3 regions of the Pacificispira sp. genome follow, and region 2 is predicted to be linked to each of the others. Evidence: riboswitches for the same ligand, from Rfam matches in the RefSeq annotation. Region 2 holds a riboswitch; each other region holds the start of a gene.
What was found. A riboswitch is a leader RNA that binds a small molecule or an ion and turns the genes downstream of it on or off. The one in region 2 is predicted to bind cobalamin.

Region 1 (10,153 bases), on a different contig from region 2:
TTGGGCGCGATTGGGGAGGCCTTCCCGGCGATCGAGCGGCGCGCGGCATTCGCAATTGCCGCTTTATGTGCAGAAGCCCTGGGCGCGATGGAAAGCGCCAAGGACCTGACGGTCGACTATCTGCGGACCCGTAAGCAATTCGGTCGGCCCCTGGGCAAGTTCCAGGCGCTGCAGCACCGGATGGCGGATATGCTGGTCGAGATCGAACAGGCGCGGTCCGCCGTGATCAACGCGGCCGGTCATCTGGACCGCGATCGCGCGACCCGCGAACGTCAGGTGAGTGCCGCCAAGAACCTGATCGGCCGGGTCGGGCGGCTGGTCGCCGAAGAAACGATCCAGATGCATGGTGGGATCGGCATGACCCAGGAATACGGGTTGGCCCATCTGGCCAAGCGCATGGTGATGGTCGACCACCGTTTCGGCGATACCGATCACCACTTGGAACGGTTCATCGCCCTGGCGCGAGGCTGAACCATCGTGAGCGACGGGGGCATCATCCGCGACGAAACGGGGCCGCAGCGCCTGATTGGCTATGTCCTCGATGTCGGGCAACCAGACCGTTGTGCGCGCTGCTGGCTGGATATCGACGATCGGCACCTGAACCGGCACGGGGTGCTGCATGGCGGCATCGCATCGGCGCTATTGGACAGTGCCTGCGGGGCGACGGGCAGCCTGACGGTGGACGAAACCGGGCGGGTTCCCTTCCTGACAATTTCGCTGACCACCCAATTCGTGGCACCGGCTAAGGGCGGGCGCGTCACGGCGGTCGGCCGGATCACCGGCGGCGGGCGCAGCCTGTTGTTCATCGAGGGGCATTTGACCGATGAGGCCGGAACATTGATCGCAACGGCAACCGGCGTGTTCAAGAAGGTTCCGCCGCACCGCCGGGGAGGAAACTGACATGGCCGATGTGACATTGGAAAAGATCGATGCCGCGCTGGTGGTCACCAACCGCAACGGCGCGCGCCGCAATCCCCTGTCGCCGGAACTCTATGCGACGATCCTGGCCGCGACAGATCAGGCCGCGCAGGATGATGCCATTGCGTCGGTCGTTCTGACCGGCGAGGGCAGCTTCTTCTGCGCCGGCGGCGATCTGAAGACCCTCGTGAAACGACGCGAGATGTCCGAAGCGGGACGGCGAGAGGCAATCGACGGTCTGCATGGGGTCATCCGTGCGATCCGCGCCTGCCCGAAACCCGTCATCGCGGCGGTGGAAGGCGGCGCAGCGGGGGCCGGCGTCTCACTGGCGCTGGCCTGTGATTTCGTCATTGCCGCGCGCGGCGCGCAGTTCACCGTCGCCTATGTGAAGGCCGGTCTGGTGCCCGATGGCGGCCTGACCGCGCGGCTGGCGGCGCAATTGCCGCGCCCACTGGTGTCCCGCCTGTGCATGCTGGGCGACCCGATCACGGCGGACCGGCTTTACGATCTGGGCATGATCACCGAGCTGTCCGAGCCGGGCGGCGCGATGGACATGGCGGCGCAATATGCATCCCGCCTGGCCGCCGGACCCGCCAATGCGCTGCGCGATATCAAATCATTGCTGGAGACCGCCTCCTTCATGGATCCGGATTCCCAATTGGACCGGGAGCGCGATGCCATGGCCCGCGCCCTGGGCGGCGATGAGGGCGCGGAGGGGATCGGGGCCTTCCTGGAAAAGCGCAAACCCGATTTCGCAAAACTGCGGGGCGGTGTGTGATGGCGCCGGACGGTCAGGGCGCGGTGCCGGTGACGGACCCGGTCTTCGATACGCCGGTGACCCGCGCCTATGGCACGCGCCTGCCGGTCGTTGCGGGCGGGCTGATGTGGCTGGCCGATGCGCAGTATGTTTCGGCGGCGGCGCGGGCGGGGATCATTTCCTTCATCACCGCCGCCAGCTTTCCGGAACCGGACCGCCTGCGCGCCGAGATCCGTACCTGCCGCGACCTGTGCGGCGGCGCGCCTTTCGGGGTCAATGTTTCCATGCTGCCGAAGCTGATCCAGGGCGAACAGACCGAACAGGTGTTTCGGCTGATCGCGGAGGAGGGCGTGCGGTTCGTCGAAACATCGGGCCGCAATCCCGAAGCCTATATGCCGATCCTGAAGGAAGCGGGCATCACCGTCCTGCACAAGGTGCCCAGCGTCCGCTATGCCGTGAAGGCGCAGTCTGTCGGCGTCGACATGGTCTCCATCGTGGGGGCGGAATGCGGCGGGCATCCCGGCATGGACATGATCGGCAGCATGATCAACGCGGCACTGGCCGAACGGCGGCTGACCATTCCCTTCCTGATCGGCGGCGGGATCGGCACGGGATCGCAATTGGTGGCTGCACTGGCCATGGGCGCGGCGGGCGTCGTGGTGGGCACCCGCTTCCTGGTGGCGGAAGAGGTCGCAGCCCATCCCAATTACAAGCAGGCGCTGGTCGACGCCAGCGAGTTGGACACGGCGCTGACCATGCAGACGGTCCGTAACACGATCCGCACGCTGCGGAACGAGACGACCGATCTGGTGTCGAAGCTGGAGACCGAGAACCCGGAAATCGGGATCGCGGGGCTGATGCCCTATGTCTCCGGCAAGATCGGGCGGGAGGCTTATCGCACCGGCGATGTATCGCGCGGCATGCTGTCTGCGGGCCAATCGCTGGGCCTGACCGACCGGGTCGAACCGTTGGCGGATATCGTCGCGGGCATGGAGCGTGAGGCGATGGCGGCCCTGGCGCGGCTGCGTCCTGTCGGCGTTTAATGGGATTGGTTCCGGTATGAGTGACATTCAGGCGACCCGCATCCACCACAACATCGACCGCCATCTGGCGGAACGCCCGGACAATCCCGCCGTGATCGATTTTGACGGCCGGCGCCTGTCTTATCGCGATTACGCTGCCGCCGTGACGCAGGCCGAGGCCGTGCTGAGCGAGGCCGGGGTCGTCGCCGGTGACCGGGTCCTGATCGTGGCCGAGAACAGCCTTGCGGCCATCGCCTTCGTTTTTGCCTGCAGCCGCCTCGACGCTTGGGCCGTGCCCGCCAACGCGCGTATGACGGCGGCGGAACTGGAACGTATCCGCCAGCATGCGACGCCTCGTGCCGTCGTTTATACGGTCAAGGCCTCGCCGGACGCGGCCGAGCATGCCAAAGCCGATGCTGCCCAAGACCAGGACGGGGCGTTCGGCACGGTCGGGTTTTCGACACCCTTCGACAGCGCGCCGCAGCCGGTGGAACCGGGACTCGCTCAGGTTGGGGTCGTCCTTTATACGACCGGCACGACCGGCGCGCCCAAAGGCGTGATGCTGACCCACGGCAATCTATTGTTTGCCGGCAAGTCGTCGGCGGAACTGCGCGACATGACCCCGACGGATACGGTCTATGGCGCCTTGCCGATGACCCATGTCTTCGGTTTGGCCTCCATGGTCGTCGCTGCCAGCCATGGCGGGGCCTGCATTCGCCTGCAACCCCGGTTCAGTGCCGAGGCCCTGTATAACGCCCTGCGCGAGGATGTGACGATCCTGCCTGCCGTGCCGCAGATGCATGCCCATCTGATGCATTATACGAAGGCGCAGGGCTATACGCGGCTGGAAGGCAGCGGGCTGCGCTACGTCTCGTCGGGCGCCGCGCCGTTGGACCCGGCCTGGAAGCGCAGCGCCGAGGCCTTCTATGGCATCCCCTTGCAGAACGGCTATGGCATGACGGAAACCACGGCCGGGGTCTGCGCGACGCGCAATGCGATCGGCAATCCGGATGTCAGCGTCGGCTATGCCCTGCCGGGTGTCGATATCAAGCTGGACGAGGCGATCGGCGGTCAGAATGACGGTGTCGGCGAGATCCTGACCCGGGGCCCGCATATCATGAGGGGCTATTTCCGGAACCCGGAAGAAACCGCAAAAGTGCTGCTGCCCGACGGGTACCTGCGCACCGGCGATCTGGGGAAGTTCGACGAGAACGGCATGCTGCACATCGTCGGCCGGTCAAAGGAACTGATCATCCGGTCCGGTTTCAACGTCTATCCGCAGGAGGTGGAGAAGGCGTTGAACGACCATCCGTCCGTCGTTCTGGCCGCCGTGATCGGCCGCACGGTCGAGGGCGGGAACGAGGAAGTGCTGGCCTTTGTCCAGGTCGCCGATCCCGCCGCCGTGACGGAGGACGAGTTGAAGACCCATGTGGCCGGCAGCCTGTCCAGCTACAAGCGGCCGTCGAAGATCGTCATCACCGACCGGCTGCCGGCCGCCGCCACCGGCAAGATCCTGAAGAACCGCCTGATCGAGACCTTCCGGGATCGTCTCTAGGCTCTGAAGGGCGGAAATCGCGCACCTGTCGCAGCCAGCACTTAACCTGTCGCGTTACAGAAATCCCAGACCCCCGGCCGGGCGCAAAGTCCGGGCGCTTGTGGTGCCGTTCCGCCGTTCGCGGCGTGACGGAGAATTGGGAAGCCGGTGAGATCCCGGCACTGCCCCCGCAACGGTAAGAAGGGTTGAAGCGCGGCGAATGCCATTGGGAAGCAATGTCCCGAGAAGGCGCCGCGTTCGGCTAGCACCTCCCTTCGAGTCCGGAAACCAGCCCAGGCAAGACTGCTCTTGGATCGCGGGTGGCGATCACGAGGTGCCTTTCCTTCCGTCCGCCGCCGATTGCCGGAGCGGGGAAGGGATGTCCTCTTGAGAACACCAGCGACCATACCAACCGCGCCGCCGGATGCGGCGCATGACTGAGGAGATTCGGTATGGACGCATCTTACCGTGTGCAAGGCCTGCTGGCCGCCCGTCGGCCCGGCTATTCCCTGGCGCAGGAATTCTATGGCGACCGCGCGGTTTTCGATTTGGAAATGGACACCCTGTTCCTGAACGAATGGCTGTTCGCGGGGCATGGCTGCGAGATTCCGGAGGTTGGGGATTACACCACCTACCGGGTCGGCCGGGCCGAGGCGATCATCCTGCGCGGTGCCGATGGCGAGATCCGCGCCTTCCACAATGCCTGCCGCCATCGCGGTTCGCGTATCTGCCAATCGGCGCAGGGTAATGCCGCGCGGCTGGTCTGTCCCTATCACCAATGGACCTACGACCTGGAAGGCAAGCTGCTGTTCGCCCGCGAGATGGGCCAGGATTTCGATCCCAACGCGTTCAAGCTGAAGCCGGTCGCCTGCGAAAGCGTCGGCGGCTATCTCTTCGTCAATTTCAGCGATGCGCCGCCCGATTTCGCCCCGGTCCGCGCGCGGATCGAACCCTATATGCTGCCGCACCGGTTGGAGTATACCAAGGTCGCGCATAAGACGACGATTGTCGAAAAAGGCAATTGGAAGCTGGTCTGGGAAAACAACCGCGAATGCTATCACTGTTCCGGGTCCCATCCGGAACTGTGCCGCACCTTCACCGACGCGCCGACCATCACCGGGGTCGAACAGACCGGCGGCGACAATTTCCTACAGGATCATTGGAACCGCTGCGAGGCCGCCGGCCTGCCCAGCCAATTCTATCTGGACGACAGCGGCCAGTACCGCGTCATGCGCGTGCCGTTGCTGCGCGATACCGAAAGCTTCACCATGTCCGGCAAACCGGCCTGTTCCAAACCGCTGGGCGCGATTCGGGAAGAGCGCATCGGCTCCATGCTGTTGTTCCACTATCCCAGCAGCTGGAACCATCTGCTGCGCGATCACGCGATCTCCTTCCACGTCAATCCGATCGGCCCGCAGGAGACGGAGGTCACGACCCGCTGGTTGGTGCGCAAGGACGCGGTCGAAGGCGTGGATTATGACCTGAAGACGCTGACCGAAGTTTGGGACGCGACCAACGACCAGGACCGGATGCTGGTCGAACAGAACCAGTTGGGGGTGAACTCCCCGGCCTATGAACCCGGCCCCTATTCGCCGATCCATGAAACCGGCGTGCGCCAGTTCACCGACTGGTATTGCGATGCGATGACCCGGCAGCTTGGCGCCTTCGCGCCGGCCGCAGCGGCGGAGTGACGGGAATGCGGCTGACCCAATTCAAGGCTCTGGACGAACGGACCTATTGGACCGACGCGAAGGAACTGGAATGCATGATGATCATTCCGGAAGCGCCGGATGTGACCTCTTTCTGTTTCAAGACGGCGGACGATAGCTGGTTCCGCTATCTGCCCGGCCAGTTCATCACGCTGGAATTGCCGGTCGGGCCGGAGCCATTGTTGCGCACCTATACCCTGTCCTCCTCGCCGTCGCGGCCGCTGTCGATCTCGGTCACGGTCAAGGCGCAGAAGGACAGTATCGGATCGCGCTGGATGCTGGAGAATGTGAAGGTCGGCGACCGGCTGCGCGCCTATGGGCCGGGCGGCATCTTCACCTTCATGCAGTATCCGGCGGACAAATATCTGTTCATTTCCGCTGGGTCCGGCGTGACGCCGATGATGTCGATGACGCGCTGGCTGTTCGATAATGGCGAGCATACGGATATCGCGCTGATTTCCTGCGCCCGCCGCCCGTCGGAACTGATCTTCGAACCCGAACTGCGCCGCATGGCCCAGCGCGTGCCGGACATCAAACTGTCCTTCGTGGTGGAGGAGGACGATCCGTTCTCCGCCTGGGCCGGGTACCGGGGCCGGTTGAACCAGCTGATGCTGGAACTGATGGCGCCGGACTATATGGAGCGGGAAATCTTCTGCTGCGGGCCGGAACCCTTCATGAAAACGGTGCGCGATGTCCTGAACGCCGCCGGATTCGAAATGGCGCATTACCATGAGGAAAGCTTCCACGCGCCGATCCGGACCGAAGATCAACGCCCGGAACACGACGATATCGTATTGGACGAAACTGCCGGCGCGATGATCCGGTTCGCCGCGTCGGGTCTGGACGCGATGTGCAGCGAAACCGACACCATTCTTCAGGTCGCCAAGGCGCAGGGCCTGAACATTCCGTCGGCCTGTCAGTTCGGCGTTTGCGGTACCTGCAAGGTCCGCAAGACATCGGGCGAGGTCCACATGATCCATAATGGCGGGATCACCGACAAGGAGATCGCCGACGGCATGGTGCTGGCCTGTTGTTCCAACCCGATCGGCAGGGTCGAGATCGAAATCTGAATTCGTTCGGAGTGATGACAGCCCGGTGATTGACTTAAATCCGGGCGGCTTGCTATCTAAAGCCGCGCGCGGAACCGCGCGAATACGGTCATTTTCAAAGAGATAGAATCCGAGGCGGTCTTTCCGGCCGCCGCATCATTCCTAGCGAACGCGGAAAGAGATTGAATGGCTTACGATCCCAGCCTGGTTGAGCCGAAGTGGCAGCGCTTTTGGGAAGAGAACGAGACCTTCAAGGTCGAGGTCGATACGTCCAAGCAGAAGCTCTATGTCCTGGACATGTTTCCCTATCCGTCCGGGGCGGGTCTGCATGTCGGTCACCCGGAAGGATACACGGCCACCGACATCGTCTGCCGCTACAAGCGCATGCAGGGATTCAACGTTCTGCACCCGATGGGCTGGGACGCCTATGGCCTGCCCGCCGAACGCTATGCGATGCGCACCGGGGTTCATCCGTCGGTTACGACCAAGGCGAATATCGACACCTTCCGCGCCCAGATCAAACGCCTCGGTTTCTCCTATGACTGGAGCCGAGAATTCTCGACGACCGATCCGGATTACGTTCGCTGGACCCAGTGGATTTTCCTGAAGCTCTATGAGCGCGGCTTGGCCTATCAGGCCGAGATCCCGGTGAACTGGTGCCCGGCCCAGGGCACGGTCCTGGCCAATGAAGAGGTCAAGGACGGCAAATATGTCGAAACCGGCGATCCGGTCGAACGCCGCCTGATGCGCCAATGGATGCTGCGCATCACCAAATACGGCGACCGCCTGCTGGAAGATTTGGAAGAGCTGGATTGGCCGGAAGGCATCAAGGCGATGCAACGCAATTGGATCGGCCGGTCCGAAGGTGCGCAGGTCACTTTCCCGGTGGCCGACAGCGACAAGAGCTTCGAAATCTACACGACCCGGCCGGATACGCTGTTCGGGGCGACCTATTGCGTTCTGTCGCCGGAACATCCGCTGGTCGACGGCATTACGACGGACGGTCAGCGCGCCGCCGTCGACGCCTATCGCGACCAGGCGTCGAAGATGAGCGAGCTGCAGCGCACGGAACTGGCCAAGGACAAGACCGGCGTCTTTACCGGCGCCTATGCGGTCAATCCGGTAAACGGCGACAAGCTGCCGATCTGGGTCGCCGATTACGTCATGATGTCCTATGGCACCGGCGCGATCATGGCCGTCCCCGCTCATGACGAACGCGATCACGAATTCGCCCGCAAGTTCGACCTGCCGATCGTGCAGGTGATCAAGCCGGCCGAAGAGGTCGATATTCAGAAGGAAGCCTATGCCGGCGACGGCGTCGCGATGAATTCCGGCTTCCTGGACGGTCTGGGCGTCGACGAGGCGAAAAAGAAGATCATCGCCTTCCTGGAAGAGAAGGGCGTCGGCCAGGGCCGCATTCAATACCGCCTGCGCGACTGGCTGTTCTCGCGCCAGCGCTATTGGGGCGAACCGATTCCGGTCCTGCGCAAATCCGATGGCGATATCGTGCCGCTGCCGGAAGACAGCCTACCGGTCCTGCCGCCAGCGCTGGACGATTACCGCCCGACCGACAATGGTGAGCCGCCGCTGGCGCGCGCCACGGATTGGGTCAATGTCACCGATCCGGAGTCGGGCGAGCCAATGCTGCGGGAAACCAATACGATGCCGCAATGGGCCGGGTCGTGCTGGTACTATCTGCGCTTCATCGATCCGAAGAACGACGAATGCTTCGTCGATCCGGAAAAGGAAAAGTACTGGATGCCCGTCGACCTCTATGTCGGCGGCGCGGAACATGCGGTCCTGCACCTGCTCTACGCCCGGTTCTGGCACAAGGTTCTCTATGACATCGGCGCGGTGTCGACCAAGGAACCGTTCCGGAAACTGTTCAACCAGGGCATGATCCTGGCCTATTCCTATCGCGATGCGCAGGGCAAGTACTACGAGCCCGAGAAGGTGCAGCAGGTCGACGGCAAGCAGATGGTCGGCGACGTCGAAGTGACCTCGCAGATCGAGAAGATGTCGAAGTCGCGCCTGAACGTCGTCAATCCGGACGATGTCGTGCGGGAATTCGGTGCCGATTCCATGCGCCTCTATGAAATGTTCATGGGCCCGCTCGACGTCACCAAGCCGTGGCAGACATCGGGCGTCGCCGGAGTGCGCCGCTTCCTGAATCGGTCCTGGCGGATCGTCTGCGACGAGGACGATGTTCTGGACGCCGCCCGTATCGTGGATGAAGAGCCGAGCCTGGAACTGAACGGGTTCCTGCATCGGACGATTGCGGGCGTCACGGACGATCTGGACGGGCTGCGCTTCAACACCGCGATCGCCAAGCTGATGGAACTGGTCAACGAGCTGACGCCGATGGAGCGCCGTCCGCGTTCTGTGGTGGAAAGCTTCGTTCTGCTGCTGTCGCCCTTTGCGCCGCATCTGGCCGAAGACCTTTGGCAGAAGCTGGGCCATGACGACACGCTGGCCTATGAGACTTGGCCCGTGGCCGATCCGGCGATCCTGGCCGCGGCGGCGGAGCAGCAGAAGAAAGAGTATCCGGTTCAGGTCAACGGCAAGCTGCGCGCCCGCGTGATGGCCGATCCGAACCTGGATAAGGACGGTCTGCTGGCGGCGGTGAAGGCCGATCCGGCGGTTCAGGAATACCTGGCCGGCAAGGAAATCGTGAAAGAAATCGCCGTGCCGGGCCGTCTGGTGAATTTCGTCGTAAAGGGCTGACCGGTCTAGGCGCCCGGACGGCTGAATTGCAGTTCGGCCAGCCGGGCGTAAAGCGGGCTGGATTTCAGCAATTCGTCATGGGTGCCGGTCGCGACGATCCGGCCCCGGTCCATCACGGCGATCCGGTCGGCATTGACCACGGTCGCCAGCCGATGGGCGATGATCAGGGTCGTCCGCCCCTGCATCAGCCGCTCCAGCGCGTCCTGGACCAGCCGTTCATTGGCCGAATCCAGCGCGCTGGTCGCCTCGTCCAACAGCAGAACCGACGGATCGCGCAGGATCGCCCGGGCGATGGACAGGCGCTGTTTCTGACCGCCGGACAAGCGGGTGCCCTTTTCGCCCAGGAACGTGTCATAGCCTTCGGGCAGTTCGGACAGGAAGTCATGCGCCGCCGCGTCCCTGGCGGCGGCTTCTACCGCCGTATCGTCCGCATCCGGGCG
Region 2 (10,153 bases):
TAAATACTATGAGGCGCCTCGACCTCCAGATGGCCGCGTCGATTCGGTTCGATGGCGGGATAAAGCCGATCTCGGGACATGAAGGGTCCTGTCGATGAGGAGTTTCAGGAAGGGCGCTTTCGCGGTGCAGTATGCCGATTGGGATCGGGCAGGGCAAAGCCGTTTCTCGCGCCGCGCCGCCCTGACCGGCCTTGTCGCCGCCGGCGCGCTGGCATTCGGCGGCGGGCGGGTCTGGGGCGCGGCCCCGGCGGGGGCATTGAGTTTTCTGGCGGAGGCCGCCGCGGCGGAGGACGGCCGCATGCTGCGGCTTGCCGATGGGCGGCGGGTGGTTTTGCCGCATATCCTGCCGCCCGGTCCGGACCGCCACGAGGCGATGGCGGATACCGGGCCGATCCGGGACGCCGCACGGGGTTTGGCGGATCTGGCCCTGGGCCGGGCGCTGCGGGTCGATCTGTCGGACCCGGCGCAGGACCGGCATGGCCGGCTGCGGGCGCGCGTCGCGGTCGACGGTATGGATCTGGCGGAAAGCCTGTGTGCGGCGGGCATGGTGCGCGTCTTCCCGGAACCGAGGGCGGAACCGGAGCGGATCGCGGCCCTGATCGGGGCGGAAACGCGGGCGCGGATGGCGGGCAACGGGTTCTGGTCGGATGGATATTTCGCCGTCCAGGCGGCCGACCCGCCGGACTTCGCGGTCGACCGGTTTGAGATCGTCTCGGGAATCGTGCGAAAGGTGACGCCGGTCGGAGACCGCGACCATCTGGAATTCGGCCCGGATTGGCGCGTCGATTTCACGGCCGGTCTCGACCGCTCGCTGCGCCGGGAGCTGGCGGCGCGCGGCGAGCCTGTCGGCACATTGCCGGGCAGGGCGGTCATGGTCCGCGGCTGGTTGCGGTCCTGGAACGGACCGTTCATGGAAATCCGGGACCCGACCGGGATCACGCTTCCATAAGCAGGTCCATCGGCCGGTCGACGCGCCGTTCGATGGATACTTTCAGCTTCTGCAGGGCACGATGCTCCAACTGGCGGACGCGCTCCTTGCTGACCCCAAGAACCTTGCCCAATTCTTCCAGCGTCGCGCCGTCCTCGACCAGGCGGCGGCGGCGAATGATGGTCTGTTCGCGGTCGCTCAATTCGCCGATCGCCTCGCGCAGCCAGCGCGACCGGCTTTCGGCGTCCTTCAGGCCGGTCACGACCTCTTCCGGACTCGGCCCTTCGTCGGGCAGGAATCCCATCCAATCCTCGTCGCCGTCTTCGCCGACCTGGGCGTTCAACGACTGATCGCCGGCCGACAACCGGCTTTCCATCTGTTCGACATCGCCGATATTGACGTTCAGCTCCTCGGCAATGGTACGGCGCTGGTCGGGGGTCAGTTGCGTCGCCGACGCGTCGGCGATTTTCGCCCGCAGGCGGCGCAGGTTGAAGAACAGGGATTTCTGGGCGGCGGTCGTGCCGGTCCGGACGATCGACCAGTTGCGCAGCACATAATCCTGCATGGCCGACCGGATCCACCAGCTGGCATAGGTGGAAAAGCGCACATCGCGTTCCGGCTCGAACCGGGCGGCGGCCTGCATCAGGCCGACATTGCCCTCCTGAACCAGATCGCCCATCGGCAATCCGTAATTTCGGAAGCGCGCCGCCATGCTGATCACCAGCCGCGTATAGCAGCTGACCAGTTCGTGCAGTGCGGCTTCGTCGCCGTCGTCGCGCCAGCGCCGACCCAGCTCCATTTCCAGCTCCCGCGACAGCAGGGGCTGTTTCATGGATTGCCGGATAAAACGGATATTGGCGCGTTGCGTTGCCGGATCGTCGAGATGTGCCATGGTCCTGCTCCTTTCCGTGCGCCACGACAAAATGGCGCCGGATCCGCGTCGACGTCTCTGCCAGGATGGCAGGACGCTCTTGACCCCCCACAGAACGATACGGATCGTCCATGACAACGGATCATGAAATGACGAGGATTACAGTGGGCTATGACGTATTCGTGATCGGATAAGTGCTTTTCCGATCCGGCATAGATGCTGCGGCGCAATAATCTGTCGCGTGCCGACCCGTCCGTTCCGGCCAGGATCAAATTAGATCAGACCAGCAGGTGTTCCAGGATGTCGCCCTCCGCGCTCAACAGCACGGCCGCGAGTTGTCCGCCGCGTCCGGCACCGGCGTCGAGCGACAGGGTATGCTTGCCCTCGACGATGCCGCCGGCTTTCGGGTCGAAGCCGCGCACCACCCGGCGGAAACCGCGATAGGGCTGGTCGATCTCCTCGAAGCTGCGGGACGCCCACCAGAAGGCGTCGGTCTGCCGCGCCAGGGGCTTTTCGATATCCAGCCCGGCATGAACGAACAGCAAGGATCCGTCCTCGGTATAAGCCGCGCGCTTGATCGCGTTCATCAGCGCGTCATGGCCGGGCAGGGCGCGCGCGGTCTCGCGCAGCTTGTTGGTCCAATAGGTCAGGGCCAGCGTGCCTTCCTCGGCCTTCTTCAATCCATCTTCCAGGTCGAAACCCAGACCGGCGAGCTGCGCCGCGATGCCGCGTTCGCCCATCCAGGACAGGATCGCGCGCGGATTGGGCGCGAATTGAAGCTGCATCAGCTTCCACCACATCTCTTCCTGCGCGCCGCGCAGAAAGACGATATCGTCGACATGGCGATAGGGATAGAAGGACAGGAACCAGCGCCGGAAGCTCAACAGCTCTTCCAGCACCCCGGGCCCCTGAACGCCATAGCCGAAATAATTGCCCAGATAGACGATCCGGTCGCCCTGACGGGTGTCGGCGACGATCCGATCGTGGATTTGGGTCAGCGCGTCGATATCGCCATGGATCGCGCCGATCGCCCAGATCCGGTCGACGGCGCGCAATACGGTGAATCGATCCGACGATTGGCTCATGGAAGGATGGAAACCGGGTTGCCTAAAGAATACCGGCGGGCGACCCCGCCTGTGCGGACCCTAGTCGAGATTCTCCGACGGTGGAAGCATCCAGGCGCCGTCCGGACGTCTCGTGAATCGAAACGGGCCCCGGAAGAGACCGAGGCCCGTGCGATGCCGTGCCGTGATGGCGCGGCGAAACTTCGGATCAGGCCGCGGCCTTCTCCATCATTTCTTCCAGTTTCAGCGCCGCTTCCTCTTCGCCCAGATCTTCGACCGCGGCGAATTCGCGGGCCAGACGGTCCAGCGCCGCCTGGTAGAGCTGACGCTCGCTGTAGGACTGGTCCGGCTGATTGGCGTTGCGGAACAGGTCGCGCACGACCTCCGCGATCGCCACCGGATCGCCGGAATTGATCTTGGCTTCGTATTCCTGGGCCCGGCGCGACCACATGGTGCGGCGCACGCGGCTCTTGCCCTTCAGCGTCTTCAGCGCGCTTTTCATCATCTCCGGGGACGACAGTTTGCGCAGGCCCGATTTGTCCGCTTTCGCGACGGGAACGCGCAGGGTCATCCGGTCCTTGTCGAACTCGATGATGATGAGTTCGATTTTCTGACCGGCGATCTCCTGGTCTTCGACGCCCAGTACCTTACCGACCCCATGGGTCGGGTAGACGACGAAATCACCCTTCGAATAGGCACTTTTCTGAGACATTCCTACTTCCTTATACCCTACCGTCACATCCATCCATGTGGCCGCATCGGTCCCGCCGCGGGCGATCGCCCGCCTTTGAGGTTCCGATCGCGGATGCCGAACCCGGCAGTGGTATTTCCCGGGCCGACGGCCGTCTCCGGGAAATTCCGACCGAAAATCCCTGCGTCGAAACCGGTGCGGGATCGAACGTCGGGATCGTCAGCCTTTGGAAAGTACCGTCGCGAATTCGACGGCATCGGCCCTATCGCAGCCAAGTGCAATCGCGGCAGGAAGCCGGAAACTCTCCATATCTAGATAGAATATATCACAAAATCTGCGGTTTTCCGAGTCCGGAATCGCGATTTTTGCGGGATTTTTGTGCACTGCACGCAAAAATGCCGGTCGCCGGCGTATGAAATCGCCGGCGCCGCGCGGTGTCAGCTTCCGTCGCCGGGATTGGGCGAGAAGTAGTTTTTGAACTTGTCCGGAACGCCTTCCCATTCCTTGGCATCGGCGGGCGGCGTGCCGATCTGGGTGATGTTCGGCCACACTTCGGAATACTGTTTGTTCAGCTCCAGCCACTTCTCGGCATTGGCCTCGGTATCGGGCAGAATCGCCTCCGCCGGGCATTCCGGTTCGCAGACGCCGCAATCGATGCATTCGTCCGGATGGATGACCAGCATATTCTCGCCTTCATAGAAGCAATCCACGGGACAGACTTCCACACAATCCATGTGTTTGCATTTGATGCAGTCTTCCGTGACGACGTAAGTCATGTCGATCCCTTCCGTATTCCCGACCTGCTGAGCGTGTGGCGGACAGCCATTTCTTTACACGCCCCCGTCTGATATTAGACTGAGGTCCGTCTGCGCAACTTTTTTCAACAGGTCCGTGACATGTCGTCCACCGGATCGCGGCGCCATGCGCCTGCGACGTTGCGCAACAGGGATGCCATCCTATCCCGGTTGACCGGTCATCTGCCGCAAACCGGCACGGTTCTGGAGATCGCCTCCGGGACCGGCGAACATGCGGCCTATTTCGCGCCGCGCCTGCCGGACGGGCTTGTCTGGTGCCCCAGCGATTTGGACCCGGCCGCGCTTGCGGATATCGACGGCTATGCCAGCGAGGCCGGCTGCGCGCGGATCGCGCCGGCACAGCGGCTGGATGTCGCAGGGCCGGACTGGACGCCGGACCGGCCGGTCGACGCGATCTTCTGCGCCAACATGATCCATATCGCCCCCTGGGCGGCGGCGTGCGGCCTGATCGGCGGCGCGGGGCGGCTGTTGCCGCCGGGTGGGCCGCTGTTGATCTATGGGCCGTTCTCTCGCGACGGTCGCCATACCGCGCCCAGCAACGCCGATTTCGATGCGTCTTTAAGGGCGCGCGACCCGGAATGGGGGGTGCGCGATCTGGAAGGCGATATCCTGCCGATCGCGTCGGCGGCCGGACTGCGCCTGCGTGCCGATGTGCCGATGCCGGCGAACAATTTTCTGATGGTATTCGAGAAAGAGGGGTAAGGGGGAATGAGATTCTCCGTGTTCAGCAACGCCTTGGTCGCGGTTCTGGTGGGATTCGGCGGCAGCGTGGCCATCGTGCTGGCCGGTATCCGCGCGGTCGGGGCCAGTCCCGCCGAAACCGCGTCCTGGATCACCGCGCTCTGCCTTGCCATGGCGGTCACCAGCCCGGTCCTGTCTATCCTACACCGGATGCCGATCGTCACTGCCTGGTCGACGCCGGGGGCGGCGCTGATCGGCGCGACCATGGTGGCCGGGGCGCCGACCATCGGCATCGAGGCGGCGGTCGGGGCCTTTCTGCTGGCCGCCGCGCTGATCGTATTGAGCGCCGCGGTCAAGCCGCTGGCGGATGCCATCGCCAAGATCCCGACCGCCGTCGCCGCGGCCATGCTGGCGGGCGTCCTGATCGGGTTTTCGATCGGCGTCTTCGACGCGGCCGCGGGCGATCCGTTGCTGGTCCTGCCGCTGGTGGGCGTCTTTCTGGTGGTCCGCCTGTTCAGTGCCACCTGGGCCGTACTGGCGGTGATCGCGGCGGGGGTGGCCTGGGCGCTGGTCCTCGGCCGGGTCGCGCCGCTGGACGGCGATCTGACGGTTGCGACGCTGGTCCTGATCCGGCCGGAATTCGATCCGGCGGTGCTGATCGGGCTCGGCGTGCCGCTGTTCCTGGTGTCCATGGCGTCGCAGAACCTGCCCGGCTTCGCCGTCCTGTCGGCGGCGGGTTACACGCCGCCGGCCCGTTCCGCCCTGGCGGTTACCGGCATGGCGTCCTTGCTGACCGCGCCGTTCGGCGCCCATACCACCACCTTGGCCGCCATCACGGCGTCGCTTTGCACCGGGCCGGACACGCATCCCGATCCGGCGCAACGCTGGAAGGCGGGGCTGTTCTATGGCGCGGGCTATCTGATCCTGGCAGGGGTCGGCGTGACCCTGGTCGCCGCCTTCGCGGCACTGCCGTCGGCGGTGATCGTGACCGTGGCCGGGCTGGCATTGGTCGGGCCGCTGATGGGCTCGCTCAGCGCCGCCCTGGCGCCGGAAGAAACCCGCTTCGCCGCCGTGCTGACGCTGGTGGCGACGGCATCCGGCCTGTCCCTGTTCGGGATCGGGTCGGCCTTCTGGGGCCTGGCGCTGGGGCTGCTGGTGCTCGGTCTGGACGCCCTCGCCCGGAAGGCGAAGGCGTCCTGAACCCGAAACCGGGTCACGGTCAGGCGTAGGTGCCCGAGAACCGCTGATAGAAGGTGCCGCTGAGCCAGCCCAGCATGACCCAGAAGATCGCCGCGACGACGATGGAGGCGGCGGCGAAATGGCCCGCGATTTCCGGCGGGACGCCGCCGCCGACTTCCGCCGGTTGCGGCGCGCCGACGATATGCGGGGCGGCAATGATCAGAACGCCAAGGACCGTCAGTGGCAGCTTGCGGCCGAAGACCATGAGGCAGAGGCCGATGCCGGTCGCTGCGGCGCAGCCGATCCACCAGAGCTGCCGCACCCCCAGTTCGGCGGCCATGCTGCCGGGTACTTCCGGCGGCAGGCCCAGATTCGGGCCCAGGGTGAAGACGGCGAAGCCGCCGATCCCCCAAAGCAGCCCGATCCGTCCGCTGATCGCGCCGCCATGGACGGCAAAGGCCGCCGTCAGCATGAGGGCGAAGGCGATCCCCATCGTGATATTGGTCCCGGCGGTGAAGAGGGAGCGTTCCAGCCCGTCTTTCGGGCCCCAGGATTCGTCGCCGTGGTCTTCGCCGCTATGGGCCTTGTAGATGGTAAATCCGTGGAACGCGCCGGTGCCGGCGACCCGAAAGACCGCCGTCTCGGGGATCGCGGATTCCGGGATGGCGGCCTCTGTGCCCGCGTTCTCGTATTCCTCGGCATGGAGGATGATAGGGGTGGTGGTGAATTCCTGAATCGCGCTGATCGCTAGACCCGCGACGATGCCCGCGGCGAATGCCGCGCCGAAAAGGCGCCGAAACATATCGTTGAATTCGGTCGGGGCTTAGTGGCAGGGCAGCGCGAAGGCGTGCCGCGCGTCATGCGTCGCATTGTGGATCGTGTCCGAATGCGCGAAGCCGATACCCAGGAACAGGAAGCCGCCGAACAGCGCCGCCGCAACCGATGCCGCCAGAACGCGGGTCCGGGATTCGGTTTCGAGATGGTCGGCGGTGGTGGCCTGAATGCGATCGTTCATTTTGTCTCCTCCCGTCACACCCGACGGTCGTTCGAGATGCCATCGACGCTCGGCAGGTCTCCCGGCTCGCGGGTCGATGCGGCATCCTGCCTTCCCGGCACATGTCCCGATCCGGGCTGGTGTGCCAGTGGCGAGGTGGATACCGCTCGCCGCTCACGGTTGCGGGGGCAGCCCGGGCGCGGATTCCCTGATGGGTAAATCCTTCCCGTGTTCCCTCTTAGCTCCAAGGCCTTCGTGACCCATGAAGGAGAACCGAACGCGTCTTCAAGAATTATCAGTAGCGCCACGGCGGCGTACAGGTCAAGCGCGGCGCCGACAGGGATTGGCGTCAAGGCGACGTTCGAATAATCGGGCGAGGGGGACCGTCAGCTGGTCTTTGCGGCAGCGACGTAGCGCTGCAGGGCGTTGGCGATCGATTCCGGCGCGGTGCCGCCGTTGAACATCGTCACGAACCCGCCGTCCGGCCCCATCAGATAGACATAGCCGGAATGGTTCATCAGATAGAATTCGTCGTCGATCTGCTGGCCCCGGCCGTAATAGACGCGGAACTTCCGTGCCACGGCCTCGATCGCCTCGTCGCTGCCGGTCAGGCCGACCAGACGCGGGTGAAAGGCCGGCGCATAGTCCTTCAGGACGTCCACCGTGTCGCGGGCCGGATCGATGGTGATCAGGACCGGGGTGATCTTTTCGGCCGCCGCGGCGTCCCGCTCCGCCAGGATATCGATGGCGGCCGCCATGCTGGACAATTCCGTCGGACAGACGTCAGGGCAGGAGCTGTAGCCGAAATAGACCAGCAGGAACTGACCCTGGAACGTGTCCTGGGTGACGGTTTCGCCCTTATGATTGGTCAGTTCAAACGCACCGCCGACCTCCAATCCCGGCGCAACCAAGGCCTCGCCGTCGCCACGCACAACGCCGTCCGAGCTGCCGGAGAGCTGATTCCAGACGACAAGGGCGGCCAGACCGATCGCGGCCAGTGCGGCCAGCATGGCGCCGATCAGCGGAATTGTTTTGCGCTGCATGGTATTCAAGGCCTCCGCGGAGGGAACGGATCACTACCCCAAGACGTACGAAGCGGGGGCCCTTATCTCAAGACGCCAAATCGTCGCGGTCATAGTAACAAATGCGCGATCAGCGGCACCAAAAGCGCCGTCGTCAGGCCGTTCAAACCCATGGCGACGGCCGCGAAAACCCCGGCGATCGGGTTGACCTGAAAGGCGCGGGCCGTGCCGATTCCGTGCGCCGCGATGCCGACGGCGAAACCCCGGGCACGCCAATCGCGGACGCGCATCAGGTTCAAAAGCGGCGTGACCACGATGGCCCCCACGATCCCCGTCGCGATGACCAATCCCGCCGCCAGGGACGGCAGGCCGCCGATCCGCTCCGCGATCCCCATCGCGATGGGGGAGGTCACGGATTTGGGCGCCAGCGACAACAGGCTTTCGCTGTCCGCGCCCAGCAGCGAGGCGACGGCCAAGGCCGTGCCGACGGCGGTGACCACGCCGGCGACCAGGGCCGCCAGCATCGGCAGGGCCGCGCGCCGGACCCGGGGCAGGTGGGTATAAAGCGGCACCGCCAGGGCGACGGTCGCGGGACCCAGCAGGAAATGAACGAACTGGGCGCCTTCGAAATAGGTGTCGTAATCGGTGTCCGTCGCGACCAGCAATGCGATCAGCAGCGCCGCCGCAATGGCCACCGGATTGACCGCCGGGTTGCTGCCCGACCGGGTGAAGGCAGCATGGCCGATCCCATAGGCAATCAGGGTCGCGGTCAGCCACAGCAGCGGCGTTTCGGCCAGATAGACCCAGATATCCTGTGTCGCGCCGATCATGCCTTGCGGTCCTCCCCTTCCGCCGGGGCGCCGATCAGACGGGATACGGCGACGAAGACCACCGCGCCGACGGCGATCGCCGCGACGGTGCTGACGATCACCCCGGCCGCGAGCGGCAACCACTCGACCTTCAGGCGGTCTGCGTGCTGGACCAGGCCGACGCTGGCCGGGACGAACAGCAGGGACAGATGTTTCAACAGCCCGGCCGAGGTGTCCTGCAGCCAGTCGGGCGACCGCCGCAGAATCAGCAGCCCCGCCAGCAGGAAGGCGAGGCCGAGCACGGGGCCGGGAATGGGCCAGTTGGCGAGGACCGCGATGGCCTCGCCCAGCAACTGGCAGATCAGAAGAAGGGTCAGGGCGCGCAGCATGGCGCGACTTTACGATGCAACGGGCCGGGGCGCGAGCCCCTGCGGAAGATCCCGGCCAGAGCTCCGGTCAGACCTTCACGAACAGATTCAGAATGGCGCCGATCGGCCCGGTCAGCCGGATCGGGGCATCGACCACGACCAGGCAGATGCAATCCTCGCCGGGTTCGGCGACCGGCTTGTGCTTGATCGACCCGTCGCTGATTGCCAGATCGCCGCGGGCGAAGCGGCCGATCTCGTCATTATAGGCCCCGCGCAGGATCAGGACGAATTCGTTGCCGTCATGGGTATGATGCGGCACTGCCTTGCCGGCCGGGACGCGCAGCAGGAAGGCGCGTTTGCCCTCCACGTTCATTGCGATTTCGGAGGTTTGGACCCCCATTCCCAGATTCTTCCAGGTCACCGCGTCCAGGTCGCCGCCCAGATAACGGCGCAGGACGGCAGGTACCAGCGGGTTGTCGTTGGCCGGAAGGGCGGCGCGCACCGGCGCCGGTTCCGCCGGTTGGTCCAGCCGCGCTAGAACCGACTCCAAAGAGCCTTTGGACAACGAAACCGGCGCGACGTCGCGCAACAGCGTCCCACCCAGGGCGTCCAGTTCCGCCGCCCGTTTCCGGCAGGAAGGGCAATAGGTCAGATGCGTCGCCACGATCAGGCTCGTCGCTTCGTCCAGCGACCCTGCCGCGTAGTCCAACAGCATATCATCCGAAAGGTGA
Region 3 (10,153 bases), on a different contig from region 2:
CCTGCGAAAGCAGGAACCTTCATCGATACGGCACGGTGCGTCCCCATCGAAGGCTCCTGCTTTCGCAGGTGCACGAGACATCTTATCGCTGTCGCTAGGCATCCCTCCGCCGTGTTCCTGCGAAAGCAGGAACCTTCATCGATCAGGTACGGCGCAGACACATCGAAGGCTCCTACTTCCGCAGGAGCACGTGATGTCTTATCGCTATCGCTAGGCTTCCCCCGCCGCGTTCCTGCGAAAGCAGGAACCTTCATCGATCAGGTACGGTGCGTACACATCGAAGGCTCCTGCTTCCGCAGGAGCACGTGACATCTTATCGCTATCACCCGGCATCCCCCCGCCGCGTTCCTGCGAAAGCAGGAACCTTCATCGATCAAGCACGGCGCAAGCCCATCGAAGGCTCCTGCTTCCGCAGGAGCGCGTGATGTCTTATCGCTATCGCCAGCACCCCCTCCGCCATGTTCCTGGGAAAGCAGGAACCTTCATCGATACGGCAAGGTGCAGACACATCGAAGGCTCCTGCTTCCGCAGGAGCACGTGACATCTTATCGCTATCACCCTGCAGCCCCCCGCCGCGTTCCTGCGAAAGCAGGAACCTTCATCGATACGGCACGGTGCAGACACATCGAAGGCTCCTGCTTCCGCAGGAGCACGTGACATCTTATCGCTATCACCCGGCATCCCCCCGCCGCGTTCCTGCGAAAGCAGGAACCTTCGTCGATACGGCACGGTGCAGACACTTCGAAGGCTCCTGCTTCCGCTGGAGCACGGGCTGAGCATTTCACCGGACCGGTGGCGGCTTTCGGACGATGCGGCGTAGGGCCATGTTGGATTGAATTCGGCTGACATGGGGCAGGCGCGAGATGTGGGTTTTGTGGATGCGTTCGAAATCGCGCATATCGCGGACGACCAGTCGCAGCAGGTAATCCGCCTCCCCCGCCATCAAATGGCATTCGACCAGTTCGGGAATGGCGGCGACCGCGCGTTCGAAATCGGTCAACGCCGCCTCGCTTTGGCCGCTCAGCGTAATCTGCACGATGACGCTGCCGTCGAACCCCAACCGCTCTTCATCCAGAAGCGCCGTATAGCCTTCTATGATCCCCTCCTCTTCCAACCGGTTGAGCCTGCGCTGGCAAGTCGACGCGGAGATCGCCAGGCGCTGGCCCAGTTCGGCCAAGGTCAATCGGGCGTTTTGCTGCACCGCATCTAAAAGGGCGAGATCGGTATCGTCCAAACGCATCTTGCAAGATTCCGTCACAAATAAATTCAGAATGCATGTTTCTTCGAATTGGTACCGCTTTAAGAACCTTCTTCGCAAGCACATTTCGGGCAATTCGGCGTATCATCCAAACTTCCGAAACAAGTGGCTCTCACGGGCTGGAAAGACGAATACCAAGGGGTGGATCAATGCTCATCGGCGTGCCGAAAGAGATCAAAAATCATGAATACCGCGTCGGCCTCGTGCCCTTCGCGGTCCGCGAGTTGGTGCATAACGGCCATAAGGTCGTCATCGAGACCCAGGCCGGGTCCGGCATCGGCGTCAGCGACGACGACTACCGGGCGGCAGGCGCGGAAATCCTGGGCGACGCGAAAACGGTCTTCGAAAAGGCCGAGATGATCGTCAAGGTGAAGGAGCCGCAGGCGGTCGAATGCGAGATGCTGCGCGAAGGTCAGTTGCTGTTCACCTATCTGCATCTGGCACCGGACCTGCCCCAGACGGAAGGCCTGCTGAAATCCGGCTGCGTCGCCATCGCCTATGAAACCGTCACCAGCCCGCGCGGCGGCCTGCCGCTGCTGGCGCCGATGAGCGAGGTCGCAGGCCGCATGGGTCCGCAGGCCGGCGCCCATTGCCTGGAGAAGGCGCAGGGCGGCCGCGGCGTGCTGATGGGCGGCGTGCCGGGCGTGGCACCGGCGAAGGTCGTCGTCATCGGTGGCGGCGTGTCCGGCACCAATGCGGCCCGGATCGCGCTGGGGATGGGGGCGGAAGTCACCGTTCTGGAACGCAACATCGCCCGGATTGCACAGCTGGATGACATGTTCCGCGGCACCGGCATGAAGACGCTGTATTCGACCGTCGATGCGGTCGAGAAAAGCGTTCAGGACGCAGATCTGGTGATCGGTGCGGTACTGGTTCCGGGCGCGGCGGCACCGAAGCTGATCAACCGCGATATGCTGAAATCCATGCCGGACGGCTCGGTCGTGGTCGATATCGCGATCGACCAGGGCGGATGCCTGGAGACCTCCCGGCCGACCACCCATGCCGACCCGACCTTCGTCGAGGAAGGCGTCGTGCATTACTGCGTCGCCAATATGCCGGGCGCCGTGGCCCGTACGTCGACCTTCGCGCTGAACAACGCCACCCTGCCCTTCGCGGTGGCCCTGGCGAACAAGGGATATCGCGGTGCGCTGGCCGAAGACCCGCATCTGCGCCAGGGGCTGAACGTGGCCGAAGGCAAGATCACCTACAAGGCGGTCTCCGAGGCACATGGCCTGGGATACACCGCCCCGGAAGAAGCCCTGGGCATTTCTTTCTGAACCGGATCCTCCCGGTGACGAACCTGCGGCCCCGGCGCATCGCCGGGGCCGCTTTTTTCGCCGTCAGACGTTCAACAGAAGGTTCTCGCGTTCCCAGGAACTGATGACCCGCTGATACAGATCGTATTCGTGGTTCTTCACATCCATATAGGCGCGGGAGAAATTCTCCCCCAGCGTATCCTTCAGCGGCTTGGCATAGTTGAACTTATGCAGCGCATCGCCCTGGTTCCGGGGCAGCGCAAAGGCAAAACGATAGGCATCGCCCTCGACCGGGTTGGACGGTTCGATCTTTTCCTTCATGCCCAGATAGCCACAGGCCAGGGTCGCCGCCATCGCCAGATACGGGTTGGCGTCGGACCCGGCCAACCGGTTCTCGATGCGCCGCGCCTGGGGCGAGGAATCCGGCACGCGCAACCCGCAGGTCCGGTTGTCATGCCCCCAATGTACGTTGATCGGCGCGTCGGAATAACGCGCGATCCGACGATAGCTGTTGACGTTCGGGGCCATCAGCGGCATCGCCGCCGGCAGATAGCGCTGCAGCCCGCCGATATAGTGCAACAGCGTCTTGGAATCCTTACCGGACTTGGTCGCGAAGACGTTCCTGCCGGTATACATGTCGACCAGTGATTGGTGGATATGCATTGACGATCCCGGCTGATGCTGGTGCGGCTTCGCCATGAAGGTCGCATAGATATCGTGCTTCAACGCCGCCTGTCGGACCAGGCGCTTGAACAGGAAGACTTGGTCGGCCAGTTCCAGCGGGTCGCCGTGGTTGAAGTTGATCTCCATCTGCGCCGCGCCGGCCTCATGCGCCATCGTGTCGACGTCCAGATTGGCCGCCTCGCAGAAATCGTAGATATCCTCGACAATCGGATCGAACTCGTTCGCGGCCTCGATACCATAGGCCTGGCGGCCGGATTCCTGGCGGCCGGACGCGCCGATCGGCGGCTCCAACGGATAGTCGGGATCCAGGTTCTTCTTTACGAAATAGAATTCCAGTTCCGGCGCCACGACCGGGCGCAGCCCCTTCTTCGCATAGAGTTCCAGGATCCGGCGCAGCAGATAGCGCGGCGAGATGTCGACGGGCTTTCCGTTCAAATGGAAGGCATCGCAAATGACCTGCGCCACCGGTTCCGGGTACCAGGGGACCAGGCGGATCGTGTTCGGGTCCGGCACCATGGCGATGTCCTTGTTCGTATCCGCCACCACATCGGTTTCAAACACGAAATCGCCGGTCACCGTCTGAATGAACAAGCATTCCGGCACCCGCAAACCGCGGTCGCCCAGGCCGTCGATGAATTTCTGCGTCGGCAGGATCTTGCCCCGCGCGATCCCGGACATATCCGGCAGCAGACATTCGACCTCGTCGATGTTCCGTTCCTTAACCCACTCGATCAGATTACTCACGTTACCCTACCTCTACCGCGCCCCAGGCAGGTGTCGGTATGAGCCCCCCAGACAGAAAAAAGCGCAGCGCCAAAGATTGTGATCACATTTTTTATGCCTTATAGTCTCGTCCGACCGCAAGGGGGAATCGGCTTGCGGTATCCGATGTCCGCTTCAAGGACGCTTCTCAGCAACGGTGTGTTCCATGACTGCCTGGCTCAGTAAAAAAGAAGTCGACGCCTTCGTGAAGGCCAATCCCGGATTGAAGGGCGTCGACATGCTCGTGCCGGACATGTGCGGGATCCTGCGTGGAAAGCGGATCGGCGTCGAGGCGATCGACAAGCTGCATGAAGGCGGCGTCGCCCTGCCCGGATCGACCTATCTTTTGGATGCGACCGGCCAGAACTGCGACACGATCGTCTATGGCACGTCGGACGGCGACCCGGATTTCAACTGCCTGGGCGTCGCCGGCACGTTGAAGCCGGTACCCTGGGCCCATGCGCCGACGGGCCAGGTCATCGCCAGCATGGTGACGGCGGAGGGAGACCCCTTCTTTGCCGATCCGCGCTTCATCCTGGCGCGCGCGACCCAGCCGCTGGTCGATATGGGCTATACGCCCGTCACCGCGATTGAGCTGGAATTCTACCTGATGGACGCGAAGCTGGGCCCGTCCGGCATTCCGAACACGGCCAGTTCCCCCGCGACCGGACAGCCGCAGACCACGACCCAGGTCTACGGCATTGAAGAACTGTACGAATTCGAGGATTTCCTGACCGATGTCGAGGATGCCTGCGTCGCGCAGGACGTTCCCGCCGACACGGCGACGGCGGAATACGGGCCGGGTCAGTACGAAATCAACCTGCATCACGTCGACGACCCGATCAAAGCCTGCGACGACGCGATCCTGTTGAAGCGCATCATCAAGGGCGTCGCACGCAAGCACGGCATGATCGCGACCTTCATGGCCAAACCGTTTTCCGAACGCGCGGGCTGCGGCATGCATATCCATCTCAGCCTGTTGGATAAGAACGGCAACAACATCTTCGCCGGGCCGATGGACAAGGAAATCGGCCTGCCGGCATCGAAGGCGCTGCGCCACGCCATCGGCGGCCTGGCCGCGACGACGGCCGATTCCATGGCTGTCTTCGCCCCGAACGCCAATTCCTACCGCCGGTTCCAGGCAAATTCCTATGCCCCGATCAACACGGCCTGGGGTGTCGACAACCGCACGGTGTCGCTGCGCATTCCGCGCGCGGACGAGAAGGGCATGCGGGTCGAACATCGGGTCGCGGGCGCGGATGCCAACCCCTATCTGACCATGGCCTGTGTGATGGCCGGCGTGCATCACGGCCTGACCAAGAAGCTGGACCCGGGTCCGATTGAAAAGAGCAACGCCTATGAAAAGCCGGTGACGGAACTGCCGCTGCGTTGGTGGCAGGCGCTGCAGACCTTCGGCGAAAGCAAGATCCTCCCGAAATATCTCGGCGCGCATTATTGCGAGACCTACGCAGCGGCGCGCAGCTTCGAGAACGACGCGTTCCAGGCGCAGATTCCGCCCCTGGATTACGAATGGTACCTGCGCACGGTGTAAGACATGGCAAAGTTCGACGATACCCGATCCTATTACCGGGCGACCGCCCATGCCGCCCCCAGCCATCCCCGGCTTGAAGGCGAGCACAAGGCCGATGTCGCCATTCTCGGCGCCGGCTACACCGGGCTTTCCGCCGCACTGGAACTGGCGGAGGCCGGTTATTCCGTGATTGTTGTCGAAGCGGAAACGGTCGGCTTCGGTGCGTCCGGCCGCAATGGCGGGCAGGTATGCAGCGGCTTCAACAAGTCGATGCATCACGTCGAAAAGGTCGTCGGCAGCGAGGGAGCGAAAGTCGCCTGGGAAATTGCGGACGGCGCGCCCAAACTGGTCGGTGAGCGGATCAAGAAATACGGCATCGATTGCGACCTCAAATGGGGTTATCTGCATGCCGCCGAGAAGAAGAGCCAGTTCGAAGGCCTGAAGGAAGACCAGGCGGAATGGGAAAAATGGGGCTATACCGGCTCCAAACTCTATGAAGGTCCCGCCGTCCGGGAAAAGATCGGGACCGACCGCTATGTCGGCGCGTTGTGGGAACCGGGCGCGGGCCATGTCCATCCGCTGAACTATTGCCTGGGCCTCGGCAAAGCCGCCCATGAGGCCGGCGCCCAGATTTTCGAGAACAGCCGCGCCATTCGTCTGGATACCGGCGACAAGCCCGCGATCCATACCGAACATGGATCGGTGCATGCCGAACACCTCATTCTGGCCGGCAATGCCTATCTGCGCGAGACGGAGCCTTATCTGTTTCGACGCCTGATGCCGGTCGGCAGCTACATCGTCGCGACGGAGCCGTTGGGCGACAATCGGGCGAAGACGCTGCTGCCCACCGACGACGCGGTTTCGAACTGTAATTTCATCGTCGACTATTACCGGCTCAGCGCGGACAAGCGCATGCTGTTCGGCGGTCGCGCGACCTATTCAGGGTTGGAACCGAACGATCTGGGCGGTTTCGTGCGCCCGCGCATGCTGCATGTCTTCCCGGAACTGGACGATGTGAAGATCGATCACGTCTGGGGCGGCTATATCGGCATCACGGTCGATCGCATGCCGCATGTTGGACGCATCGGCAACCGCACCTATTTCAGCCAGGGTTATTCCGGACACGGCCTGGCGCTCAGCAATATGTGCGGGAAGATCCTGGCGGAGGCGATCAAGGGCCAGACGCAGAAGTTCGACATCATGCACAAATTCAAGCACCCGATCTTCCCCGGCGGCCGGTTCCGCACGCCCCTCCTGACACTCGGCATGTTTTGGTATCGCCTGAAGGACGCTTTGGCGTAAGCTCCCGTCCGGCACGATTCCTGCTTGCCCGACGAGCGGGGGAGCGGATTGTTCGCCGTATCGAGGAAACCAGCATGTTCAGCCGCCTGATGCGCATCATCAAACCGGGCGACCGGCGTAAGGAACGCCGGGTCAAGGTCCGGTTCCCCGCCGAAGTGGGTGGCCTGAAGGGCCGAGTCACCGATGTCAGCCTGGGTGGTTTCGGGTTCTACCCGGATCAGGAAGGGCTGGCCGAAGGCGACGAGGTCATGGCGGTTCTGATGCCGGACGAATTCACCACCATCGAAATTCCCTGCCGAGTGGTCGGCGCGGATGACGAGGGCATGGTGGTCTGCGTCGCCTTCATAAAGGTGACCCCGGACCAGTTCGATCCGCTTCAGGACATTATCGCCCACCAGGCGTTGGGCTGATTCGGCCCCTGATTCCGCTTACAGAAAGTCTTCCAGTTCGAGGCCCAGCACGTCGCAGATGGCCTCGCATTGGGCGCGCTCGCTTTCCAGGAAAACGCCGTCCGCGCGGCTGATCGCCAGGGCGACCTTGACCAAAAGTACGGCGTCCCCGGCCTCATGCCGCATTTCCTTGACCGCTTCCAGCGCGTGGCGGCGGCCCTTGGCCTCGGCCTGGACGATGCCGTCGACATAGCCGTTGAACAAATCAACGGCCTCATGCACGTCGAAAAAGCGCAGCTTGTCGATGGCTTCCAGGATCTGGTCGACGCGCCCGCGTTCCGACAGGGATACTTCGCCATCGGCAATCGCAACCAGGGCACAGCACGCCATGCACGCCTCCAGGAACGGCCGGTTCCTGCGCCGTGCCGTTCGCTCTTCGATTGCGTGCCGAACCCCCTCGAACATACCGATCCCCCGACCAGGCGCCATCCCCGGATTGGCGCAGGCCGACAATGTGCCCTTGCCGCAGTGCAGCGGTCAAGTGACGGGTCTGCGCGCAAGCAGGTCGTTTTTTCCTTAGTCGCCGCCCCGAATTACACTAGAGTGATGCGATCGAGAGAGCGGTTCCCCGCAAGGGGATCAAAAGGGAATTCGGTGTGGCGACGGACGCAATGTCCCGACCCGAGGCCGAAGCTGCCCCCGCAACTGTAAGCGGCGAGCCGACCGCCACGTCCAGGCCACTGACGGGATACCGTTGGGAAGGCCAGGCGGACCGGCACCGACCCGCGAGCCAGGAGACCTGCCGCTCACTGAAACGCAACCCTATTGTCCGGGCGGGGTGTCCCGGGAGGAGGTTTCTATGAGTAGTGTTCCGTCCGCATTTCCGGCTGCGGAAATCGATATTGCGGCGTTCGACCCCGGACAGAGTCTGTCCGCCCTTTACATGGCCGAAGAGCCTTTGCCGCGCGGTGCGGCGGAAGGGGCAATTCTGTCCTGGCTTCTGGCCCTGCCCGATGGCACCGATCCGGCGCGGGCTGCCCAAATTCTCGGCGAAACGTCGCCTTTCTCCGATGCCTCCGGCGGCGAAGCCGGCAAGGCGAGCGAATTGCTGAGGCAGATCGCGCAGTTTCCGGCCGAACGTCTGGCCCGGCCGAGACGCCGGCGGGTCAGGAACTAGAATGTTCCATCGGCATTCAGGGACCGGTGGCGTGAAGGAACGGATGACGCGGCCAACCGCATCGCCTATATAGCCTCCTATGACGGATGTTCCTTCCCGCCCCGGTCCTCCCTGGCTGACCCAACTGGTCGATTTCGCGCCGCTGGCAGCCTTTGTCGTCACCTATTTCCTCAGTAACGATCTGTTCCTGGCAACAAAGGTCGTGATGGGCGCCAGTGCGGCAGCCGTCGTCTTGTCGCTGGTGGTTGCCCGTCGGATTCCGTGGATGCCGCTATTGACGGCCGTCCTGGTCGGGGTATTCGGCGGTTTGACGCTCTATCTGAACGATCCCAGCTTCATCAAGATGAAGCCCAGCATCATCAATACGCTGTTCGGGATCGGCCTGCTGGCGGCCCTGGCTTTCGGCAAGATGCCGCTGCGATCGGTCATGGGCGGCAGCTTCACCATGCCGGACCGAGCCTGGAAGGTTCTGACGCTGCGTTGCGCCATCTTCTTCCTGTGTCTCGCCCTGCTGAACGAGGTCGTGTGGCGAAGCGTATCGGAAGAGATTTGGGTCTATTTCCGGTTTCCCGGGCTGATCGCGATAACTTTCCTGTTCTTCATCGCCCAGGTGCCCTTCATGATGCGGCACAGCGAAACCGACACGGCGGAAGAAGCCGGAGATCAGTAATCCCCGGTCTCGCCGTCCGGATTGCCAAATGGCGCGGAAGGAACCGGCCCGGTCATCGACCGGCGGTGGGCCAAGGCCCAATGCACCGACGGGAAGGCGATCTCCACCGTCTGGATTTCATCCCAGTCGAAGAACCGGACCTCCAGGCTTTCTTCGCCCGCGGCAATCCCGGGCGACGCCAGATGCGCGGCATAGATCAACTGTACCTGGCTGATCCTGGGGATCGTGTAGACCGCCAGCAGGCCGTCGATCGCGATGTCGGCGCAGGCTTCCTCGTGCGCTTCGCGCCGGGCCCCGTCTTCCACCGTTTCATTCAGTTCCAGATAACCGGCCGGGATCGTCCAGAAGCCACGGCGCGGTTCGATCGACCGACGGCACAGCAATACCTTGCCGTCTTCGACGACGACGGCGCCGGCAACGATCAAGGGGTTTTCGTATTGGATGAAGCCGCAATCCGGGCAGGTCAGGCGCGTACGGTTATCGCCTTCCGGAACCTTTCGAACCGTCGGGCCGCGCGCAGTGATCTTGTCGGATTTGTCGCCCATCGCGGGCCGATCATGCGACTTGGGCTTGTCCGTCGCAAGTGACAACTGCTATTCGCTTGGCGCGGCGCGGGGATCGCCCCCGGGGCGCGGCGAGGGGGATTATCGCATGGCCGATCTGCGGCGTATTATCGACGAGGCGGAAGAACATTACCGGCGCGGGCGCCTGCACGAAGCCGCCGAGGCGTATCAGCGTGTCCTGGATCGGCGACCCGACGATGTCGAAGCCCTGGAATGGCGCGGCGAGATCGCGGTCCAGTTGGACGACTACGAAACGGCGGTCGAAGCGCTGGGCCGGGCGCGGGAACTTCGCGGCGACGATGCGTTTACGGAATACACCAATCTGGGCCTGTCCTATTACGAGTTGAACCTGCCGGCGGAAGCGGTCGAAACCCTATGGCAGGCCGTGCGCCGGGACGCGACAGACCTTGTCTCGCATTCCAATCTGGGCAAGGCGCTTTACGACCTCTACGCCAACAATGGCGAGGAAGAGGCTGTGCGGATCGCCGCGGAATGGATGCGGCGGTTTCCGGAAGTCCCTGACGCCCAGCATATCGGTCCCGCGATCTCCGGCCAGGGTCT

Region 1: it holds a riboswitch for cobalamin, as region 2 does, so the genes downstream of both, ACO06O_RS15200 (aromatic ring-hydroxylating oxygenase subunit alpha) here and ACO06O_RS21160 (CbtB domain-containing protein) in region 2, are expected to answer to the same signal.
Region 3: it holds a riboswitch for cobalamin, as region 2 does, so the genes downstream of both, ACO06O_RS00835 (hypothetical protein) here and ACO06O_RS21160 (CbtB domain-containing protein) in region 2, are expected to answer to the same signal.

The regions. Positions count from the first base shown of each region.
Region 1 is NZ_CBDDHE010000008.1:107,871-118,023, reverse strand. Features, by position in the region: gene ACO06O_RS15225 (acyl-CoA dehydrogenase family protein) at 1-471, shown strand, start outside; gene ACO06O_RS15220 (PaaI family thioesterase) at 478-900, shown strand; gene ACO06O_RS15215 (oxepin-CoA hydrolase, alternative type) at 902-1,696, shown strand; gene ACO06O_RS15210 (NAD(P)H-dependent flavin oxidoreductase) at 1,696-2,718, shown strand; gene ACO06O_RS15205 (class I adenylate-forming enzyme family protein) at 2,735-4,252, shown strand; cobalamin riboswitch at 4,337-4,542, shown strand; gene ACO06O_RS15200 (aromatic ring-hydroxylating oxygenase subunit alpha) at 4,684-5,922, shown strand; gene ACO06O_RS15195 (2Fe-2S iron-sulfur cluster-binding protein) at 5,928-7,010, shown strand; gene leuS (leucine--tRNA ligase) at 7,176-9,713, shown strand; gene ACO06O_RS15185 (ABC transporter transmembrane domain-containing protein) at 9,719-10,153, opposite strand, start outside.
Region 2 is NZ_CBDDHE010000011.1:508-10,660, forward strand. Features, by position in the region: partial or broken gene ACO06O_RS21115 (alpha/beta fold hydrolase) at 1-80, opposite strand, end outside; gene ACO06O_RS21120 (thermonuclease family protein) at 95-949, shown strand; gene ACO06O_RS21125 (RNA polymerase factor sigma-32) at 936-1,820, opposite strand; gene ACO06O_RS21130 (hypothetical protein) at 2,078-2,884, opposite strand; gene ACO06O_RS21135 (CarD family transcriptional regulator) at 3,072-3,575, opposite strand; gene fdxA (ferredoxin FdxA) at 3,992-4,330, opposite strand; gene ACO06O_RS21145 (DUF938 domain-containing protein) at 4,451-5,071, shown strand; gene ACO06O_RS21150 (benzoate/H(+) symporter BenE family transporter) at 5,078-6,250, shown strand; gene ACO06O_RS21155 (CbtA family protein) at 6,270-7,031, opposite strand; gene ACO06O_RS21160 (CbtB domain-containing protein) at 7,053-7,244, opposite strand; cobalamin riboswitch at 7,279-7,516, opposite strand; gene ACO06O_RS21165 (SCO family protein) at 7,610-8,266, opposite strand; gene ACO06O_RS21170 (LrgB family protein) at 8,356-9,075, opposite strand; gene ACO06O_RS21175 (CidA/LrgA family protein) at 9,072-9,443, opposite strand; gene ACO06O_RS21180 (ChrR family anti-sigma-E factor) at 9,511-10,153, opposite strand, start outside.
Region 3 is NZ_CBDDHE010000002.1:154,878-165,030, forward strand. Features, by position in the region: gene ACO06O_RS00800 (Lrp/AsnC family transcriptional regulator) at 782-1,240, opposite strand; gene ald (alanine dehydrogenase) at 1,408-2,535, shown strand; gene ACO06O_RS00810 (glutamine synthetase family protein) at 2,599-3,942, opposite strand; gene ACO06O_RS00815 (glutamine synthetase family protein) at 4,127-5,512, shown strand; gene ACO06O_RS00820 (NAD(P)/FAD-dependent oxidoreductase) at 5,516-6,793, shown strand; gene ACO06O_RS00825 (PilZ domain-containing protein) at 6,868-7,203, shown strand; gene ACO06O_RS00830 (tellurite resistance TerB family protein) at 7,222-7,572, opposite strand; cobalamin riboswitch at 7,787-8,003, shown strand; gene ACO06O_RS00835 (hypothetical protein) at 8,042-8,359, shown strand; gene ACO06O_RS00840 (inner membrane-spanning protein YciB) at 8,439-9,029, shown strand; gene ACO06O_RS00845 (NUDIX domain-containing protein) at 9,023-9,574, opposite strand; gene ACO06O_RS00850 (methyltransferase) at 9,681-10,153, shown strand, end outside.